Regions from separate parts of the Streptomyces sp. NPDC002573 genome, predicted to be linked through region 1. Evidence: riboswitches for the same ligand, from Rfam matches in the RefSeq annotation. Region 1 holds a riboswitch; each other region holds the start of a gene.

Region 1 (4,733 bases):
GCCCTCACCGGATGCCGTGATTACGCGGACGCCTCGGTCAGCCTGGCCAGGTCCTTCTCCGTCAGGGTCAGGTCCGCCACCGCCAGCAACGCGGGCAGCTGCTCCACCGTGCGGGCGGAGGCGATCGGCGCCGCGACCGTCGGCTGGGCCGCGAGCCAGGCCAGGGCCACCGTCGGGATCTGCGCGTCCCGCTCCTGCGCGACCTCGTCGAGCGCCGCGAGCACCCGTCGGCCGCGCTCGGTCTCCAGGTGCTTGCCCGCGCCCTGCGCGCGCGCCGAGTCCACGGTCGTGCCCGGCCGGTACTTGCCGGTCAGGAAGCCGGAGGCGAGGGCGTAGTACGGGACGGCCGCCAGGCCCGCGCGGGCCGCGACGTCCTGCAGCGGGCCCTCGTAGGTGTCCCGCGAGACAAGGTTGTAGTGCGGCTGGAGCGCCACATAGCGGGCCAGGTTCTCGCGCTCGGAGAAGTCGAGGGACGCCTGCAGGCGCTCGGCGGAGATGTTGGAGGCGGCGACGGCGCGCACCTTGCCCGCCTTCACCAGGTCGTCGAGCGCGCCGATGATCTCCTCAACCGGCACCTCGGGCTGGTCGAAGTGCGTGTAGTAGAGGTCGATGTAGTCGGTGCCCAGGCGGCGCAGGGACGCGTCGGCCGCGGCCTTGATGTTGGCGGCGCCCAGCCCCTTGTACTCGGGGTGCTGGCTGACCTTGGTCGCGATGATCACGTCGGAGCGGTTGCCGCGCGCCGCGATCCACTTGCCGATGACGGTCTCGGACTCGCCGCCCTTGTTGCCGGGTGCCCACGCCGAGTAGACGTCGGCCGTGTCGACGAAGTTGCCGCCGGCCGCCGTGTAGGTGTCGAGCACGGCGAAGGACTGCGCCTCGTCGGCGGTCCAGCCGAAGACGTTGCCGCCGAGGGAGAGGGGGAAGACCTCGAGGTCCGAGGAGCCGAGCTTGCGAAGGGAAGTCATGCTCTACTTCAGCGCTCGATCCGGAAGATCTTATTCCGGTCGGAGCTGTTCCACACGGGTGAATTCCGGCCTGCTGAATCCGGGCCGGGAAGGGCGCACACATGCCTGACCGGCAGCCCTGACGTCGGGGGGATGTCGCCAGGACCGCCGGATTTCAGGAGGTGGCACGCGCCGGGGACAGGGGCGCGGGCCCGGATGTCAGGGGTTGAGGCCCTTGCTCTGCAGCCACGCCATCGGGTCGATCGCGCTGCCGCCGCCCGGGTGGACCTCCAGGTGCAGATGCGGCCCGGTGACGTTGCCGGTCGCACCCACGCGGCCGATGACGTCGCCCGTGGAGACCTTCTGGCCGACGCTGACACTGATCGACGACTGGTGGCAGAACCACAGCTCGGTGCCGTCGTCGAGGGTGAGGACCGTGCGGTAGCCGTACGAGCCCGCCCAGCCCGCCTGGGTGACGGTGCCGCTGTGGATGGCCTTGATGAGCGTGCCCGTGGGGGCGGCGAAGTCGAGGCCGGTGTGGTAGCCGGAGGACCACATGGCGCCGGCGTCACCGAAGCGCGAGGTCAGGGTGTACGAGGAGGTCGGCAGCGTGAACTGCTTGGCCAGTTCCGCCAGTCGGGCGGCCTCGGCCTTCTTCTTGACCTCCGCGGCCACCGCCTTCTCGGCGGTGTCCTGGGCCTTGGCCGCCGCTGCGGCGGCCTTCTTCGTGGCGGCGTCCTGGGCGGCCTGTGTGGCCGCCGCGGCGATCCGGTCCTGCTGGGACTCGGCCTGCTGCATGATCCGGCTGCGCAGCGCCTCGCCCGCGTCCTTGGTGCCCGCGGCGGCGTCGGTGGTGCTCACGCCGGCGTCGCTCAGGGCGGTGGCGGAGCCCTCGGGGGCGCTGGTGTCCTCGCCGATGAGCTCCTTGGCCGAGTGGGTGACCGAGGAGAGGTCGGGGAGGGATATGGACACCGGCGGCTTGCCGGTCTGCGCGGTGGCCATGCCACCCGCGCCGACCGCGGCCATCACGCCGACGCCGAGAACGGTGGAGCTGCGGGCGAGTCCGCCGCCGCGCTGCCTGGTGACGCGGTGCCGACCGCGAACGGGGCGGACGGAATCCTCAGTGGGATTCCACTCCTCCCAGGGGCCCTCGTCGGGGCGGGGCGCAAACCCGATGGTCTGCGTGCCGCCAGGGGCGAACGAGGTGCTCTCGGCAGGCCGGTTGGACGCCACGTGGGCGCACTCCTTTCCTTCCGTTTCGCCTACCGGGTTAGCTGACGGGTTCGGAGGGGAAGGTCTCCTACGCGCGTATACCAGCCGTTTTGACACGGCGATACCCGCTCGATTCACCCCAAGGTGGTGGTTCCCCGGCTCCCTTGCGGGATTCGGCACACGCGCACGGAGCCGCCTCTGGTGACGGCTGGGACGACCGCGCTGCGTTATCGAACGTTAATAGACGTCGGGCCTGGATTCCAAGCTGTTCGGACAGATCATTAACGCTCCTGGCCAGGACTTTAACGACACGATCAGCGTAAAACGGGCGAGTTGACCGCACCTCACCCGCACCAACTGTTCTGACGGTGCGTCAGTTGTTATCGGAAGAGGACCACCCACTCACGCACCGTGACAACGCCCGGACGTGCAGCGGCGTTTGGCCCTCGACGGGTTCAGCGGCGCTCGGACCGGCGCACGGCGAGCAGCGCCATGTCGTCCGTCGCCTGGCCGCCGGTGTGGCGGGCGACGTCCTCCGTCACGGCGGCGAGCACGGCGCCGGGGGTGGGCAGGACCCGCCCGGCGAGGCGGTCGGCCGGGTCGTAGAACTCGCCGCGCGCGTCCCGTGCCTCCGAGACGCCGTCCGTGAAGAAGAGCAGCGTCGAACCGGGCGGGAAGTCCCACTTCTCCGCGCCGTCGGACCCAGGGGCCAGATCGCCCATGCCGAGCGGCAGCGCCGGCTCGCGGGCCTCCAGTTCGCGCAGGGTGCCGTCCGGGAGCAGAAGCAGGGGGGCGGGGTGCCCCCGGTCGACGATCCGGACGACGCCCTCCTCCCCGTGCGGGATCTCCGCGAGGACCGCGGTGGTGAACTCCTCGTCGGCGTCCGGGCCGTCCCGGCGGATGCCCTCGCGCGACAGCGCCCGCTCCAGGCGCTGGGCGACGGCCTCCAGCGTGGCCTCCTGCTCGGCCGCCTCCCGGAAGGCGCCGATCACCACGGCGACCGCGGCCACGGCACCCGTCCCCTTGCCCCGCACGTCCCCGACCACGAGCCGTACACCGTGCGGTGAGTCCTGGACGGCGTACAGGTCGCCGCCGATGTAGGCGTCGGCCTGCGCCGCCTCGTACCGGGCGGCGATCCGTAGCCCCCCGATCCGCGCGGGGGGTTCGGGCAGCACGGCGCGCTGGGCGGCCTCGGCGATCCGGCGGGCGGAGGCGAGGCGGGCGTCGTTGCGGCGTACGAGCACATTGATCAGCACGGCGGGCACGGCGGCCGCGGCGGTGGTGACCGCCTCGGTGGCCGCGCCGGACGCCCCGAGCCCGAGATGCACGGCCAGCACGGCGGCGAGGGCCGCGGTACCGGTGACGACGGTGCCGCGCAGCGAGTGCAGGGGCGCGGCGACGAGCGGCGCGGCGGTGAAGAGGGGGACGGACGGGAAGACGGACGGGGTCAGCCGGCCGCAGCAGACGCCGAGGCCGATGAGCAGCGCGGGCAGGGCCCGCAGGAACGCCCGCGCGTACGAACTCCGCCGGCTCTCCGCCGGGCCGGGCTCCGGGGGACGGACGTGCCCGGGGCCGGTGCCCGGCGGGCGGGATTCCGTCGTCCCCGCGTCGTCGGGCCCGGTGCCCGGCGAGCGGGCGTCCTCGGACCGGACGTGGAGTCGGCTGTCGGACTGATCGTGGGGTCGGCCGTCGGGTCGGCCCTCGGATCGGGCGTCGGGTCGGCCGTCGCGCCGGTCGTCGCGCCGGTCGTGGGATCGCCCGTCGGCCCGATCGTCGGGCGGTTCGCTGTCCTTCGGGGAAGGATGCACGGCCGGGCCGCTGCTGGTGCGGTCGTAAGGGATGCCGCTCCCCTCGTACGGAGTTCCGGGTCCTGACCCGCTGCCCTGCTCGTCGCACGGCGCATCGATCCGCCACGCGCCTCCTTGCTGAACCACCCGTCCAGGCTTCACGCAGGACGGGCGAGGGGCGACCGCTGTGGGCCGACCGGCGTACACACCCTGTGGACGGGGATAGGAGAGACCCCGGCCGGGAAGGGGGAGAAGTGGGTGAAGAGAACAGAAAAAACCGAGGGCCGGAACCCTTTCGGATTCCGGCCCTCGGCCTTCAGTAGCGGGGACAGGATTTGAACCTGCGACCTCTGGGTTATGAGCCCAGCGAGCTACCGAGCTGCTCCACCCCGCGTCGGTGATTCCAGTGTACGCCATGCGCAGGACACGAAGCACACAGGTTTACGTCCGCGGGGCTTCACCACCGTTCTCCGGCCGTCAGCGGCCTTCGTCCGGGGACAGCAGATGGGCGTTCGGGGCCTTGGCCCGCTCCTCGTACTCGGGCAGTACCACCACATCCACCCCCTGCGACGTCAGCAGCCCGTTGCCGTCCGCCGCCGCCACGAACGTGTCCGGTTCACGCCAGGACGTGACCACCCGCCGCACCCCGGCGTCGAGGATCAGCCGGGCGCACGGCGCGGGCCGGGAGGCGCGGCGGGCGCACGGCTCCAGGCTGCTGTAGACCGTCGCGGTGGCCAGTCGCGGATCCGCCGGGTCCAGCTTCGCCAGGGCCGCCTCCTCCGCGTGCACC
Region 2 (4,733 bases), on a different contig from region 1:
CGGTCACGAAAGCCGCGCCTCCCCCGGGGGGCGCGGCTTTCGCCGTCCTACGACAGGGGGCGCGGTGGACTTCGCACCCCGGTGGTGTGCACGCGAGAAATTCGGCGCGGTCTTGAGAATTGCTCGCGACACCCGGAAATCACGTACGCCGGATTTATCGGGGCGCGCGAGAACGAGGGCAGCCGAAATGGGCTTCGCGGAATATCTCTCTTTGTATACGGCGCCTGTGTTAATGCCGGAACCCCGACACGTTTACGGCATGTTGCGAAGTCCTCACACGGTCCGCGCGGTTGCCCGCGCCTGGTGGACGCAGCCGGTGCGCGGCGGTCGCGCGCTCGGTGTGCAGCGCCGTGATGGCGCGCGCCCGCTCGCTGTCGCCGCGCGCGACGGCGTCCACGATGGCGCCGTGCTCGGCCCAGGACTCCACGGGGCTGACCGGTGCCTCGACCGCGTACATCCAGACGATCTTGTGGCGCAGCTGGCCGAGCGTCGAGGTGAGCGCGGGGCTGCCGCAGGCCTGCGCCAGGGTCTCGTGGAACCAGCCGTCCAGTGAGCGCAGATCCTCGCTGGGACCCCGCCTGGCGCGCTCCTGGCCCAGTCTGACCAGGCCGCGCAGCACCTTGAGATGGGCCTCGGTGCGGCGCTGTGCGGCGCGCGCGGCCCCCAGCGGCTCCAGCAGCATCCGCATCTCCAGCAGGTCGGCGGCCTCCTGCTCGGTGGGTTCCGCGACACACGCGCCCGCGTGTCTTCGGGTGACGACGAAGCCCTCGGCCTCCAGGGTGCGCAGGGCCTCTCGTACGGGGACGCGGGAGACGCCGTAGCGGCGGGCGAGGAGTTCCTCGGTGAGCCGGCTGCCGCGCTCGTAGAGACCCGCGACGATGTCGTCACGGATCGCCGTGCATACCGAGTGCGCCGGAATACGCATGCCCGACCACCGCCTTAATCCCCGCGAAACGTCCCCGGTCGACGCGTGTCCAGCCGACTCTATTGCAGCGGGCCGGAATTTCCGACGGCAGGCCGGAATCCATGGATATTTTTTGGACAGACAGGAGTTCGAAACGAGGAAGGCCCGGCCGAGGGGCCGGGACCATCACATCAGCGGGCGCCCTGGGGCGGCCGACTCTCAGACGTTCACGCCGTGTGACCTGAGGTAGGCGACCGGGTCCATGTCCGAGCCGTACTCCGGGGTGGTGCGCGCCTCGAAGTGGAGGTGCGGCCCGGTCGTGTTGCCCGTGGCCCCGGAGAGGGCGATCTGCTGCCCGGGGGTGACGTGCCGGCCCACCTGGACACCGATGGACGAGAGATGGCCGTACTGCGTGTAGGTGCCGTCGTTCATCCTGATGACGATCTGGTTGCCGTACGCGCCGCCCCAGCCGGTCTCCACGATGGTGCCCGCGCCGACCGCGTGGACGGGCGTGCCCGTGGCTGCGTGGAAGTCGATGCCGGTGTGGGTGCCGGAGGACCACAGGGAGCCGCCGGCCTTGTAGCCGGTGGAGACGTACGAGTGGTAGATCGGCACCACGAACGCGTTCAGGCGCTCGCGCTCGGCCTCGCGGGCGGCGCGGACCTTGGCCTCGCGCTCTTTGCGCGCCTTCTCCGCGGCTTCCCGGCGCGCGGCCTCGGCGGCCTGCTTCTGGGCGGCCGCCTGAGCGTCGATCTTCTCCGCGACCGAGTCGCCGAGGGTGACGGCCTGCATGAGCCCCGTCTCCTCGACGGGGTGCCCGGCGGCGAAGGCCGGGGCGGCCAGGGTGCCGATGGCCCCGGTGGTGGTGAGCGCCGCGACGCCCATCGCGTTCGCGGCCGTGCGCTGCACACGGCTCGGACGGCGGTGCTTCCCGGTGGCGCAGGTGAACGCCATGAAGTGGCTGGTCCTTTCCTTCCCTCTCGCCTACCGGGTTAGCTGACGGGTTCGGAGCAGGAAGGTCTCCTACGGGCTGGCGCCCGATTCACCCCAGGGACTGCGTGGGCCCTTCCGGCGCGAAGGCGACGAGAGTGGGCCCCTCCGGCCGCGAGCGCGGCGCGAGAAGGTGGGTCCCCGGCTCCCCTGGCTCGCGCCGTACGGGGACTCGGCGATGACTGTCCGGTGCCGCGGGTGCGGCGCACTGCCTGACGGACAGCCCGACAGACGCTAGAAGGGCCCTTCGTCCCCCGGCAAACCGAGCATGGGGTTTGTAGCGCATCCCACAGGGCAGAGGGGCAGCCTCTATGGCAATACGGACAAAACCCAAAGGGCAGGGCCCTGGTGACGGAGGTCGTCACCAGGGCCCCTTCGGAACGTCGCCGTTCCGGGCTCCTACGAGGAGTGTCTACTCGGCCCGTACGACGTGCACTTCGCCGATGCCGAGCGCCTTGACGGGCTCCTCGATCTGCGCGGCGTCACCGACCAGGACGGTCACCAGACGGTCCACCGGGAAGGCGTTCACGACGGCGGCCGTGGCCTCGACCGTGCCTGTGCCGGCGAGCCGCTGATAGAGCGTCGACTGGAAGTCGTCCGGCAGATGCTGCTCGACCTGGTCGGCGAGCGTGCTCGCGACGGCCGCCGCGGTCTCGAACTTGAGCGGCGCCACACCCACCAGGTTCTGCACGGCCACATCGCGCTCGGCGTCCGTCAGCCCCTCGGCGGCGAGGGTGCGCAGCACCTTCCAGAGGTCGTCGAGCGCCGGGCCGGTGTTCGGCGTGTCGACGGAGCCGCTGATGGCGAGCATCGCGGCGCCGGTGCCGTCGGGCGCGGAGCGCAGCACCTGGCCGAACGCCCGCACACCGTAGGTGTAGCCCTTCTCCTCCCGCAGGACGCGGTCCAGGCGGGAGGTGAGGGTGCCGCCGAGGCAGTACGTGCCGAGCACCTGTGCGGGCCAGACCCGGTCGTGGCGGTCCGCGCCGACGCGGCCGATGAGCAACTGCGTCTGGACGGCCCCGGGGCGGTCCACGATGATCACGCGGCCGGTGTCGTCGGCGGTCACCGGGGGCACGGGGCGCGGCTTGGCGGGCTCCCCCGTCCAGGCCCCGAGGGTGTCGCCGAGGAGCGCGTCGAGGTCGACGCCGGTGAGGTCGCCGACCACGACGGCGGTGGCCGTGGAGGGCCGCACATACCGCTCGTAGAACCTGCGGACGGCGGCCGCGTCGATGGCCTCGACCGTCTCCTCGGTGCCCTGACGCGGGCGTGACATCCGCGAGGTCGCCGGGAACAGCTCCTTGGAGAGCTCCTTGGCCGCGCGGCGGGCCGGGTTGGCCATCTCGTGCGGGATCTCGTCGAGTCGGTTGCGCACCAGGCGCTCGATCTCGCTCTCGTCGAACGCAGGCGCCCTCAGGGCGTCGGCGAGCAGCCCGAGCGCCTTCGGGAGGCGGGAGACGGGCACTTCGAGGGACAGGCGCACCCCGGGGTGGTCGGCGTGCGAGTCCAGGGTGGCGCCGCAGCGCTCCAGCTCGGCGGCGAACTCCTCGGCGGAGTGCTTGTCGGTGCCCTCGGAGAAGGCGCGCGCCATGATCGTGGCGACGCCGTCGAGGCCGGCCGGCTCGGCGTCCAGGGGTGCGTCGACGAGCACCTCCACGGCGACGACCTGCTGGCCGGGGCGGTGGCAGCGCAGCACGGTCAGGCCGTTGTCCAGGGCGCCGCGGTCGGGTGCGGGGAACGCCCAGGGCCGGGCCGTGCCGGGCTGGGGCTGCGGGTGGAAGTCCATGGTCGCGAGCTCGGTCACTTCGCCGACTCCTCGTCGTTGCTGGTGCCTTCGGCGGTGGTGGTCTCGGCGGCGTCGGCCGCGATCGGCTCGTACACGAGCACCGCGCGGTTGTCGGGGCGCAGGCGGGCCTTGGCGATCTCCTGCACCTCCTCGGCGGTGACCTCCAGCACGCGCCGCACGGCGGTCAGGGCCAGCTGCGGGTCGCCGAACAGCACCGCGAACCGGCACAGTTCGTCGGCGCGGCCGGAGACCGTGCCGAGCCGGTCCAACCATTCGCGCTCCAACTGGGCCTGGGCGCGCTCCATTTCCTCGGCCGTGGGGCCCTGCTCGGCGAACCGGGCCAGCTCCTCGTCGATGGCGGACTCGATGACGGGCACCTCGACGTCACCGGAGGTCTTCACGTCCAGCCAGCCCAGGGAGGGCGCTCCGGCGAGCCGCAGGAGACCGAAGCCGGCGGCGACGGCGGTGCGGTCACGCCGTACCAGCCGGTTGTAGAGCCGGGAGGACTCGCCGCCGCCGAGGATGGTGAGGGCCAGGTCCGCCGCGTCGCACGCGCGCGTGCCGTCGTGCGGCAGCCGGTAGGCGGCCATGAGGGCGCGCGCCGGGACCTCTTCCTCGACGACCTCGCGCAGCTGCTCGCCGATGACGTCGGGCAGCGAGCCGTCGCGCGGGGCGGGCTTGCCGTCGTGGGCCGGGATGGACCCGAAGTACTTCTCGACCCAGGCGAGGGTCTGCTGCGGGTCGATGTCCCCGACGACGGAGAGGACGGCGTTGTTGGGCGCGTAGTACGTGCGGAAGAAGGCGCGGGCGTCCTCCAGGGTGGCCGCGTCCAGGTCCGCCATCGAGCCGATGGGCGTGTGGTGATACGGGTGGCCCTCGGGGTAGGCGAGCGAGGTCAGCTTCTCGAAGGCGGTGCCGTACGGAACGTTGTCGTAGCGCTGACGGCGCTCGTTCTTCACGACGTCCCGCTGGTTCTCCATGGACTCGTCGTCGAGAGCGGCGAGCAGGGAGCCCATGCGGTCGGCCTCAAGCCAGAGGGCGAGCTCCAACTGGTGG
Region 3 (4,733 bases), on a different contig from region 1:
CTGCCCGGCCGGTCCAGGTGGAAGACGCGGGTGTGTTGCAGCCCGACGACGAGAAGGCCGAGTGTGGCGGTGGCGGCGGGCCCGTAGGACAGGACGGCGAGGGGCGGGATGGCTCCCAGAAGGAATCCGATGTCCAGCGGCGAGGGTGTGACCAGGCTGACGATGCCGACGATGATCAGCAGGACCACGGGCAGCACCTTCACCCACCAAGGGGGTGGCGCGCCGCTGAGCCAGCCTCGCCGGTCCCCGTTCCGGTGGATCCGCTCGAAACCCGGGCCTTTCACATCCCCTACGCTGCTACGCGAATCCGCCTGCCGCAATGCCGACGGCCGCCGCGTGACCGGTCCGAACGCGCAGGTGAAACGCTCGCGGCAGCCACCGGGACGCCCCTTCGGGCACACTCCGCCACCGGTGATCGACCAACGGTCGCCGACGAGCCCCCGGACGGGGTCCGGCTACGTCGCCGGGGGGCGAACCGAGCTCGCCCGCCCCCGGGTCGCGTCACACGGGACGCAGCACGCTGTGGATCGCCGCCTCACCCGCGTAGAGCACCGCCTCCTCGCGGATGAAGGCGCCCGGGCCCGGGGCGTGGATCATCATGCCGTTGCCGGTGCACAGGCCGACATGGCCCGCGTCCGGGTTGAAGAACACGAGGTCACCGGGCTGGATGTCGGTGAGGGGGACCACCGTGCCGACCACCGACTGGTCGCGGGCCGCACGCGGGAGAGTCACCCCGGCAGCCCTCCAGGCGGCCTGGATGAGACCGGCGGCGTCGTACGACTCGGGTCCGGCCGCGCCCCAGAGGCAGGGCCTGCCGAGCTGAGCACGGGCGAAGGCGACCGCCTTCGCGTACTTCGTGTCGTACCCCGGCTCCTGCGCCGCGCCCGTCCCCAGGGGGAGTCCGGCGCCGGGAACGGCCTCGGCGACGGGCAGCGGTTCGACGGTGAGGAAGGGCTGGGGAATGGCGAGGAACGGTTCGGGGACGGGGAGTTGAGGTGCGGCGGGCAGGGGTTCCGTGGTGGGGAACGGCTGCAGGGCGGCGAGGAACGGTTCCGGGGTGGGGAGGAAGGGTTCGGGGGTGGGGAGTTGGCCGACGGTGGCGGGCCAGGGTTCCATGGTCGGGAACGCCTGGGGGGCCGCGGGCAACGGCATGGTCCCCGTGGCGAATTGAGGGTCCGTCAGCGGATCCGGTGCGAGGGGAGCCGCCGGGACGGCGGCGGGAAGGCCTGTGCCGGGGGAGGCGGCCGGGAAGTCCATGCCGAGGCCGGCGGGCTGCTGCCGCTGCCAGGCCTCCTGGACCGCCAGGCCGTCCTGTGCGTCCGCAGGGCGCCAGGCGTCCGTCGCGGGCGGGGGTTCGACCGCCGGGGACGGCGTGCCCTGCCGCGCGGACCGCTGGGCCAGCAGGTCACGGGCCGCGGAGAGCCGCTGCCGCGTGTGCTCCTTGGCGGTCTCGGGGACGGACGACTCGGGCTCGGTTGCCAGGCCCGGCATGACCTGGGGAATCTCCGGCAGCCTCGCCGGGGCGGCGGGCAGCGCGGCCACGGGGCCGGCGGTCAGCTCCGCAGTGGGTCCCGCGGTCAGCTCCGCGGCGGGGCCCGCGGCCGGTTCCGCCACGGCAGCGGCGGTCAGCTCCGCCACGGGGCGCGCGGCCGGGCCGGCGGTGAGTTCGCGGTCGGGCCGGTCGGCCAGGCCCAGCTCGCGCAGGAGGACGACGAGGTCGCTCACCGGAAGACTCGCCGGCTCCGAGGTCCGGCCCGCGGACGGCCTGTCCGGCATCCTGTCGCGCGGCAGCGCGGCCGGAACGGTCGGGCCCAGCCTCAGGCGCGCCGACTCGAACCACTGCCGGGCCACGTCGTCGAGGGCGGGATCGGCGCGTCGGCGATCCCTGTCGAGTACCGGATCGGCGCGCCGCTGCGTCCCCGTCGCCACCGCGCGCGTCGCGTTGAAGGTTCCGCTGTCGGTCTCCGCCCGGTCGTACAGGCTGTGGATCCGCTGCTGGACCTCGGCGCGGCTCGGCGCGTCGTCCTCGGTGAACCTGCGCCTGCCGGGGAGGTCGAAGCCTCCTGGGCCCGGGGTTCGCTCCGGCGCCATGGGGTCGTACTCCTTCCGTGCTCCGCCTACCGGGTTAGCTGACGGGTTCGGGCGGACGAATCCGGAAGGTATGCCCTACGGCCCCTGCCTCGACGGCAGTTGGGCCGATTCACCCCGTGGTCGGTTGGGTCCCCGGTTCCGGTTGTGGTCAAGGTGCACCGGATTCGGCGGAGGCCGTGCAACCCGGCGAGGTTCGCCGGAGGGAGTCGCTTGGCCTAGTCGTCAACTTAGCCAACTTGTGTGGCTGGCGTGAAGATTGAAGCGCGAAATGTCCGATACCTAAGTGTGATTTTCGTCTGGGCGTTCCCATCGAGCTCCGCTTTTCGCTGATCGGCTCCTCGTCCGGGCGTCGCCTTTCGGGCGGAACGGAGCGCGAAGATGTTCCCGCGCCGGGTGGGCGGCACCGGGCGCCCCGGGCACCGGCAGGGTGGCTCGCTCGCGCCGCCGGGGACACCTGTGCCCGATGCGCGCCCTCACGTCGTATTTCTGATATTCCGTTATTCGGCTGCTTCGGCACGATGAGTCCGGTGCTTCGGCACGACGAGGTGGAGCGATCAGGAATGTCATCCCCCATGCGACGCAGGTCCAAGGCGGACGGCTCCGTCGCCCGGGCGCGCGTCGCCGAACGCCGGGCCCGTGCCGACTACACCGGCGGTGTCTACGGCTCCCTGCTCGCCGCCTCGGTGGTGGTCGGGGCCGGTGCCCACGGCCCGGTGCCGCGGGGCGAACTGATGCTGCTGCTGATGAGCACCGGCGTGGTGTTCTGGATCGCGCATGTGCACGCCCAGCTGTTCGGCGCCCGCCTGGCGCAGCCGCGTCTGGACCGCGCGACCGTTCTCCATGTGTGCCGTGACGAGTGGCCGATCGTCAAGGCCGCCGTCCCGCCGACCGCTGCGGTCGCCGTCAGCCCGCTGCTGGGCCTGGACCTGCGGGGCACGGTCTGGCTGGCGCTCTCCGTCTCCGTGGCCGGGCAGATGGGCTGGTCGGCCGCCGCCGCACGCCATGCCGGGGCCTCCTGGCGCCTGGTGGCCGTGTCCGCCACGATCAACCTGCTGATCGGTCTGCTGATCATCGTGTTCAAGATCGCGGTGAAGGACTGACGGCGGGACGGTTCACCTGCACCAGGTGAGGTGCGGGGGCGCATCGGAGCGGACCATCACGGGGAGAGGCGCACGTCGCCCGCCCCCAGGCCATCCGCGAGAGAGCAGCCCATGCGCTATGAGATCCGTGTCGACGGGCAGATGTCGGAGACGCTGGCCCAGGCGTTTCCCGAGCTGGAGCACGTCACGATGTCCGGCCAGACCCTTCTGTTCGGGCCCGTCCTCGACGATGCGCAGGTGTACGAGCTGCTGGCCCGCTGCCAGTCCCTCGGACTGCATGTCGTGGAGATGCGTCGGCTGCCGGAGTGGGGGTGACCGTGCCCGCTCACCCGCCCCGGGTGAGGCCCGCCGCCGGATGCCGGGGGCACCCTGAAGGCCCCAGGGGCCGCTGTCGGGGCGCATGCCCGGAACGGAGGAGGAAATGGTCACACAGACGTACCTCGCGTACGACTACCCCCTGCTGAGCGCCTTCTGGACGCTGCTGTGGTTCTTCCTGTGGGTCATGTGGTTCGTCCTGCTCTTCCGGGTCGTCCTCGACATCTTCCGCGACGACTCCATGGGCGGCTGGGCCAAGGCCGGCTGGCTGGTCTTCTGTCTCGTCCTGCCCTTCCTCGGCGTCTTCGCGTACGTCATCGTGCGCGGCAGGGAGATGGGGCGCCGGGAGCTGGCCCAGGCCCGGGCGCAGCAACGCGCCGTCGACGACTACATCCGCGAGACCGCCGGCACCCGCGGGCCCACCAGCAGCGTCGACGAACTCGCCAGGCTCTCCGAGATCCGCGCCCGCGGCGACATCACGGACGACGAGTTCCGCAGGGCGAAGGAACTGGTCCTGTCGAGCCATGCCGCCGAGGCCCGCCCGACGTCCGAGCCGGCATCCACGCCCACCCCTCCGGGTCCCTCCACCCCCTTCACCACCTGAGGTTGCGGGACCGGGGGTGCATCACCCGCCCTGCGGCTGGTTCTGCGGACGGTGACGGAAGCCGTCGGCGTGAATGATCCGCTGGTGCGGACGCCCGTGATGGACGCTGGGCGTCCGGTGCAGCGCGATGAGCGCGGCGTCGTCGTCCAGGCGCCCGCCGGTGTGGGCGAGCAGATCACGACGGATGCGGTGCAGCAGCGTCTCGGGGTTCTCCTCGGTCCACTGGGCGACGCGGTCCGCGAGCGGATAGAAGCGGCCAGCGGCGTCGCGGGCCTCGATGACGCCGTCGGTGTAGAGCAGGAGGGTGTCGCCGGGCTCGAAGGAGAACACGTCCAGGTGGTAGTCGTCCGGGTGCGCCGATCCGATCCCCATCGGGGGTGCGGGGTGCACGCTCGGGACGGTGACCACGTGCCCAGGACTGAGCAGCAGTGGCGGAGGATGCCCGCAACTGGTCATACGGGTGATCGGGTCCCCGTCGGGGATCTCCATCAGCAGGGCGGTGGCGAAGCGTTCGCCCATTTCCTCGGGCGGCTCGAAGTCGGCCAGATAGCGGATCACGCTCTGCTCCAGGGTGGCGGCCAGATCCGGCAGCGACGACTGCCGGTGGCCCGCCTCACGGAAGG
Region 4 (4,733 bases), on a different contig from region 1:
ACTCCCACCACCGCGACCGGGACGACGTACCGTGCGGCGGTGCGCCGCCCGTCGCGTACGTCCTCGGCCTCGCCGGCGGGCGTGCTGCCGTCGGATTCGTACGGTGCCATGTGTGCCTTACCTCCGTCGTCGGCGGCGGCCTACCATCTGTGCCCTGGTCCACCCCTGTGCCGCCATTCTCACCCGAACTCCTTTGAGGTGGTGTCCCCCATCTGACCAAATCGGCCCGGCAGAAGCGTCAGCCCGCGGGCTCAACTCCGCGTAATCCTGGGGTATGACATCGGGGAGACGGCACCTGCCCCGACCCGTAGGGGTTCTACGGGGAGGGGCGCCGGCCGGGCGGTTTCGGGTACGGGTACGGGTACGGGTACGGAACTGATCTCGGCCTGGACCCGATCCAACCCCGGGGCCCGGGTCATACGGCTCCCACGACGAGTGGACCCGAAGGTCCCCTGCGAGGGTGACACGCGGGCGGTGTCAGCCCGCCCGGTGCACCACCGCGTCACACAGCTCCATCAGGGCCGCCTTCGCACCGCACTCCGGCAGCGGGGCCAGACCCGAGCGGGCGTCCTCCACATAGCGGACCGTGTCGCGGCGCGCCTGCTCCAGGGCCGGGTGTGCGCGCAGCCGGGCGAGGGCCTCGGCGTGCCGGGCGTCGTCGGTGAGGTCGGAGTCCAGCAGCTCGCACAGGGCGATGTCCTCCGCCAGCCCCATGCGCTCCGCGCGCTCGCGCAGACGCAGCACCGGGAGGGTGGGGATGCCCTCGCGCAGGTCCGTGCCGGGCGTCTTCCCGGACTCGTGCGAGTCGGAGGCGATGTCCAGGACGTCGTCGGCCAGCTGGAACGCCACGCCCAGCCGCTCGCCGTACTGCGTGAGCACGTCCACGACCGTCTCGTCGGCGCCCGACATCATCGCCCCGAAGCGGCATGCCACCGCGACCAGCGAGCCGGTCTTGCCGCCGAGGACGTCGAGATAGTGCTCCACGGGGTCACGGCCGTCCCGCGGACCCGCCGTCTCCAGGATCTGACCGGTGACCAGGCGTTCGAACGCCTCCGCCTGGATCCGGACCGCCTCCGGGCCGAGATCGGCCAGGATGTGCGACGCCCGCGCGAACAGGAAGTCACCCGTGAGGACCGCCACCGAGTTGCCCCAGCGGGTGTTCGCGCTGTCCACCCCGCGCCGCACCTCGGCCTCGTCCATCACATCGTCGTGGTAGAGGGTGGCGAGATGGGTCAGCTCCACGACCACGGCCGAGGGCACGATCCCGGGCGCGTACGGATCGCCGAACTGTGCCGCGAGCATCACGAGCAGCGGCCGGAACCGCTTCCCACCCGCACGCACCAAGTGCTGCGCGGCCCCCGTGATGAAGGGCACCTCACTCTTGGTGGCCTCGAGCAGCCCTTCCTCGACAGCCGCCAATCCGGCCTGGACATCGGCTTCCAGAGCCTGGTCCCGCACGCTCAGCCCGAACGGCCCGACGACGGTCACGTGGGGTCTCCTGTCTGCTGACGTCTGCTGACGCTCACACGGTCGGTCTCAAGGACGGTCACTTGGTCGATGACGCCGTTCGTCGACGTGACTTGTCGAGTTTGTCGATCTGTCGCCGCCATCACTCAAGTCAGCGTATCCGGTCACGTTTCGATCACCACGAGCGCCCACTGTTCCAGGCCGGGCGGTATCGGATCACGAACGGTATGTTCTTGATCATCTGATACGAACAGACATTCGCTGACATAAGCGAAAAGCACCTTTTACGTCATGAATCGCACCATTTGCCCACTGGGCTCGCGGGCGCCGGGCACCCCTCCACTCTCCTCGCGCATCACCACCCCGCCCCCCGGAGCACCCCTTTTCAGCCACCGGATGCCCCCTGCGACTCCCCCGCACTCCCAGCAACTCCACTACACCCACCCGCCCGCGTACGCCGCACGCGCCGACCGGAGGCTCACCCCTCCCAGCCGGGCGAATCCCGAGAACACCCCTTGCCGACAAGGGAGTCCAGGCCGCACGAGCAGCCCCGACCCACTCGAGGCGCCCGAGCCGGACCGCATGAGGCCTGGTCGTTTTGTCCGAATTAAGCACTTATGCAATGAAGTGCCGGTGGCGATCACGGGAGTGGCAGTGAAATAGCTCACATGCTCGACATGCGCGTCACCGCGAACGTTCCGCCAACTCCGGCTTTGCTAATAGCAACTTGAGCCTGGCTCAACAATCCGGATCACCGATCTTATTCCCGCACTTCAAGGTCAATACGGATGGAGTGCGACTTGAAGGCTTGTTTCCGACATGTGCTATCGCATACCTTCCCCTCGATCCGAGCGGAACGCCGAATCCTGCCACCACTCGGAAGCCCTTCGACCCATGACGGCAGGAGCGGGGGACCCAGGTAAGCCGCCGGTCCGGCCACCACACCGGAACGGCTAGGGGTGAAACCGTGGCCTCGGCATCGAGGACACAGCCGGGCACCTCCCCGCCCGAACCCGACAGCTCACCTCGCAGGCGCAGGAGAGGAACGCGACATGTCCGCTTTCGCACTGCCCGCACGCCGTCGGGACCGTGGCTCCAAGGCCGCCCGTCTCACCCGTGCCCTCGCAATCGCGGGGACGGGTGCCGCCCTTCTCGCCCTGCCGGTCATGGGAGCGACCGCCGCTTCCGCCGCGCCCGGCAAGCCGGGGAACGTCACCTCCGTCACCGTCGTGAAGACCCGAGGCACCACCCTCGACAGCTGGATCCGTCAGTCGCTGGATGTCATGGCCCAGCACGGTATCCCCGGCACGTACAACGGCATCTACCGCAACGTGATGCGCGAGTCGTCCGGCAACCCGAGAGCCATCAACCTCTGGGACTCCAACGCCCGCAAGGGAATCCCCTCCAAGGGCCTGCTCCAGATCATCGACCCGACCTTCGCCGCGTACCACGTGCCCGGCACGTCGTTCGATCCCTACGACCCGGTGGCCAACATCACGGCCGCGTGCAACTACGCCGCCCACCGGTACGGCTCGATCGACAACGTCAACAGTGCCTACTAGGAGGCCTGTCGGTCGCCTGCCGGTAGGAACCTGACACCCCACCGGTGGGCCCGGCAGCCGATCAGTAGGCCTGGTAATAGCCGGCGGGGCGCCGGCCGGCGCTGTCGGCCGGCGGCCGGTGACCGGCGAAGATTCGTTCGAGGACGACGGCGATGCCGTCGTCCTCGTTCGACGTGGTGATCTCGTCCGCCACAGCCTTGAGTTCGGGGTGGGCGTTGGCCATCGCCACCCCGTGCGCGGCCCAGTCGAACATCGGGATGTCATTGGGCATGTCGCCGAAGGCGATGGTCTCCGACGGCCCCAGCCCCAGATGGCCGGCCGCCAGCGCGAGCCCCGTCGCCTTGGTGATGCCGCACGGCTGGAGCTCGACGGTGCCCGGCCCGGACATGGTGACCGTCGCCAGGGAGCCCACCGCCGCGCGGGCCGCCGTCGCCAACTCGTCGTCCGACAGGGCGTGATGGCGCAGCAGCACCTTGCTGATCGGCTCGCACCACAGGTCGTCGCGCCGCTCGACCCGTACCGCGGGCAGGGTGGGATGCGGCATCCGGTAGCCGGGTTCGATGAGCGTGAGCCCGTCCACCCCGTCCTGGTCCACCGCCGCGTACACCTGCCCCACCTCGGCCTCGATCTTGCCGAGTGCGGTCTCGGCCAACTCCCGGTCCAGGGTGACGGAGAACAGCAGCCGGTTCGTACCGGCGTCGTAGACCTGCGCGCCCTGCCCGCACACCGCGAGCCCCGTGCTGCCGAGGTCGTCGAGCAGCGGCCGCACCCTGGGCGCCGGGCGCCCTGTCACGACCAGGTGCTGTGCGCCTGCCGCGGAGGCCCGCGCCAGCGCGGCCCTTGACCGGTCGGAGAGCGTGTCGTCGTGACGCAACAGCGTTCCGTCCAGGTCAGTGGCGATGAGTGAATATGCGAGCGGTGCGGCCATGATCAGAGAATACGGATGGAACGCCCCAGCGACTCGGCGCGAACCGGACGACGTCCGGTATCCCGTGCCCACCGAACTCCCGTAACACGGAACCGGAGTTGCCCAGCCCTGTCCGGAACACGACCACACCCTGCCCCGGCACGCCCCGCCCCGGTACTGGCCCCGCCCTTCGGCCCCGGGACCGCACCGCAGACCCACCCGGCGCGCGGCAGCACCACGCGCGGCCGGTGCACGCATCGGGCGCTCAGGCGCCCGCGTCCAACAGCCGGCGCCCCAGCGCACGAACGGCCACCCGGAGTGCGTACGGCCGCACGACGCGGAACGGCGGGTAGGACGAACCGGTGTCCTGGAACCGCCGGTCGCGGGTGACGAGACCACACCCTGGTGGGTCCCTGGAGCGGCAGTGCGGGAGTACGTCTCCCGTGCGGGACTCCTCCGAGGAGTTGTACGCGCTGTGGTGGCAGACGATGGCGCGTTCTCGTGCGCCCGCACCACGCCGACGGGTTGGGGCGTGGCGATGCCACCCCCCAGCCCGTCGTCCGTCGATCCCCGGCCGGCCCGGCCTCGCGCCCTCAGCCGTGCACCGCGGCCAGGTGTTTCGCCAGCCGGGGCGAGGCGAACTCCGTGCCGCACACGAAGCGCATCACCGGGCCGTACGAGGACGCCGCGGGCAGGCCCGTGAAGTACAGGCCCGGCACGGAGGACACATAGCCCGCGCCGAGCCTCGGCGTGCCCCGGCTCACCGCAAGTTGCGTGCGCAGCTCGTGGCCCAGGAA

What was found. Region 1 has a riboswitch for cyclic di-AMP ahead of ACFYX0_RS20055 (M23 family metallopeptidase). Riboswitches for the same ligand answer to the same signal wherever they lie in the genome.
Positions count from the first base shown of each region.
Region 2: it holds a riboswitch for cyclic di-AMP, as region 1 does, so the genes downstream of both, ACFYX0_RS29440 (M23 family metallopeptidase) here and ACFYX0_RS20055 (M23 family metallopeptidase) in region 1, are expected to answer to the same signal.
Region 3: it holds a riboswitch for cyclic di-AMP, as region 1 does, so the genes downstream of both, ACFYX0_RS15895 (NlpC/P60 family protein) here and ACFYX0_RS20055 (M23 family metallopeptidase) in region 1, are expected to answer to the same signal.
Region 4: it holds a riboswitch for cyclic di-AMP, as region 1 does, so the genes downstream of both, ACFYX0_RS01720 (transglycosylase SLT domain-containing protein) here and ACFYX0_RS20055 (M23 family metallopeptidase) in region 1, are expected to answer to the same signal.

Region 1 covers NZ_JBIARC010000020.1:15,036-19,768, forward strand. The annotation lists gene ACFYX0_RS20050 (aldo/keto reductase) at 21-965, opposite strand; gene ACFYX0_RS20055 (M23 family metallopeptidase) at 1,164-2,177, opposite strand; cyclic di-AMP (ydaO/yuaA leader) riboswitch at 2,189-2,345, opposite strand; gene ACFYX0_RS20060 (PP2C family protein-serine/threonine phosphatase) at 2,612-4,090, opposite strand; tRNA gene ACFYX0_RS20065 (tRNA-Met) at 4,264-4,337, opposite strand; gene ACFYX0_RS20070 (dihydrofolate reductase family protein) at 4,421-4,733, opposite strand, start outside.
Region 2 covers NZ_JBIARC010000036.1:82,725-87,457, reverse strand. The annotation lists gene ACFYX0_RS29445 (GntR family transcriptional regulator) at 230-925, opposite strand; gene ACFYX0_RS29440 (M23 family metallopeptidase) at 1,124-1,858, opposite strand; cyclic di-AMP (ydaO/yuaA leader) riboswitch at 1,871-2,082, opposite strand; gene ACFYX0_RS29435 (pitrilysin family protein) at 2,307-3,695, opposite strand; gene ACFYX0_RS29430 (pitrilysin family protein) at 3,692-4,733, opposite strand, start outside.
Region 3 covers NZ_JBIARC010000014.1:52,986-57,718, forward strand. The annotation lists gene ACFYX0_RS15890 (PP2C family protein-serine/threonine phosphatase) at 1-284, opposite strand, end outside; gene ACFYX0_RS15895 (NlpC/P60 family protein) at 502-2,091, opposite strand; cyclic di-AMP (ydaO/yuaA leader) riboswitch at 2,099-2,271, opposite strand; gene ACFYX0_RS15900 (hypothetical protein) at 2,664-3,191, shown strand; gene ACFYX0_RS15905 (hypothetical protein) at 3,303-3,506, shown strand; gene ACFYX0_RS15910 (SHOCT domain-containing protein) at 3,613-4,110, shown strand; gene ACFYX0_RS15915 (PP2C family protein-serine/threonine phosphatase) at 4,132-4,733, opposite strand, start outside.
Region 4 covers NZ_JBIARC010000001.1:362,405-367,137, forward strand. The annotation lists gene ACFYX0_RS01710 (outer membrane lipoprotein carrier protein LolA) at 1-110, opposite strand, end outside; gene ACFYX0_RS01715 (polyprenyl synthetase family protein) at 478-1,488, opposite strand; cyclic di-AMP (ydaO/yuaA leader) riboswitch at 2,315-2,515, shown strand; gene ACFYX0_RS01720 (transglycosylase SLT domain-containing protein) at 2,520-3,029, shown strand; gene ACFYX0_RS01725 (HAD family hydrolase) at 3,091-3,957, opposite strand; gene ACFYX0_RS01730 (FAD-dependent oxidoreductase) at 4,530-4,733, opposite strand, start outside.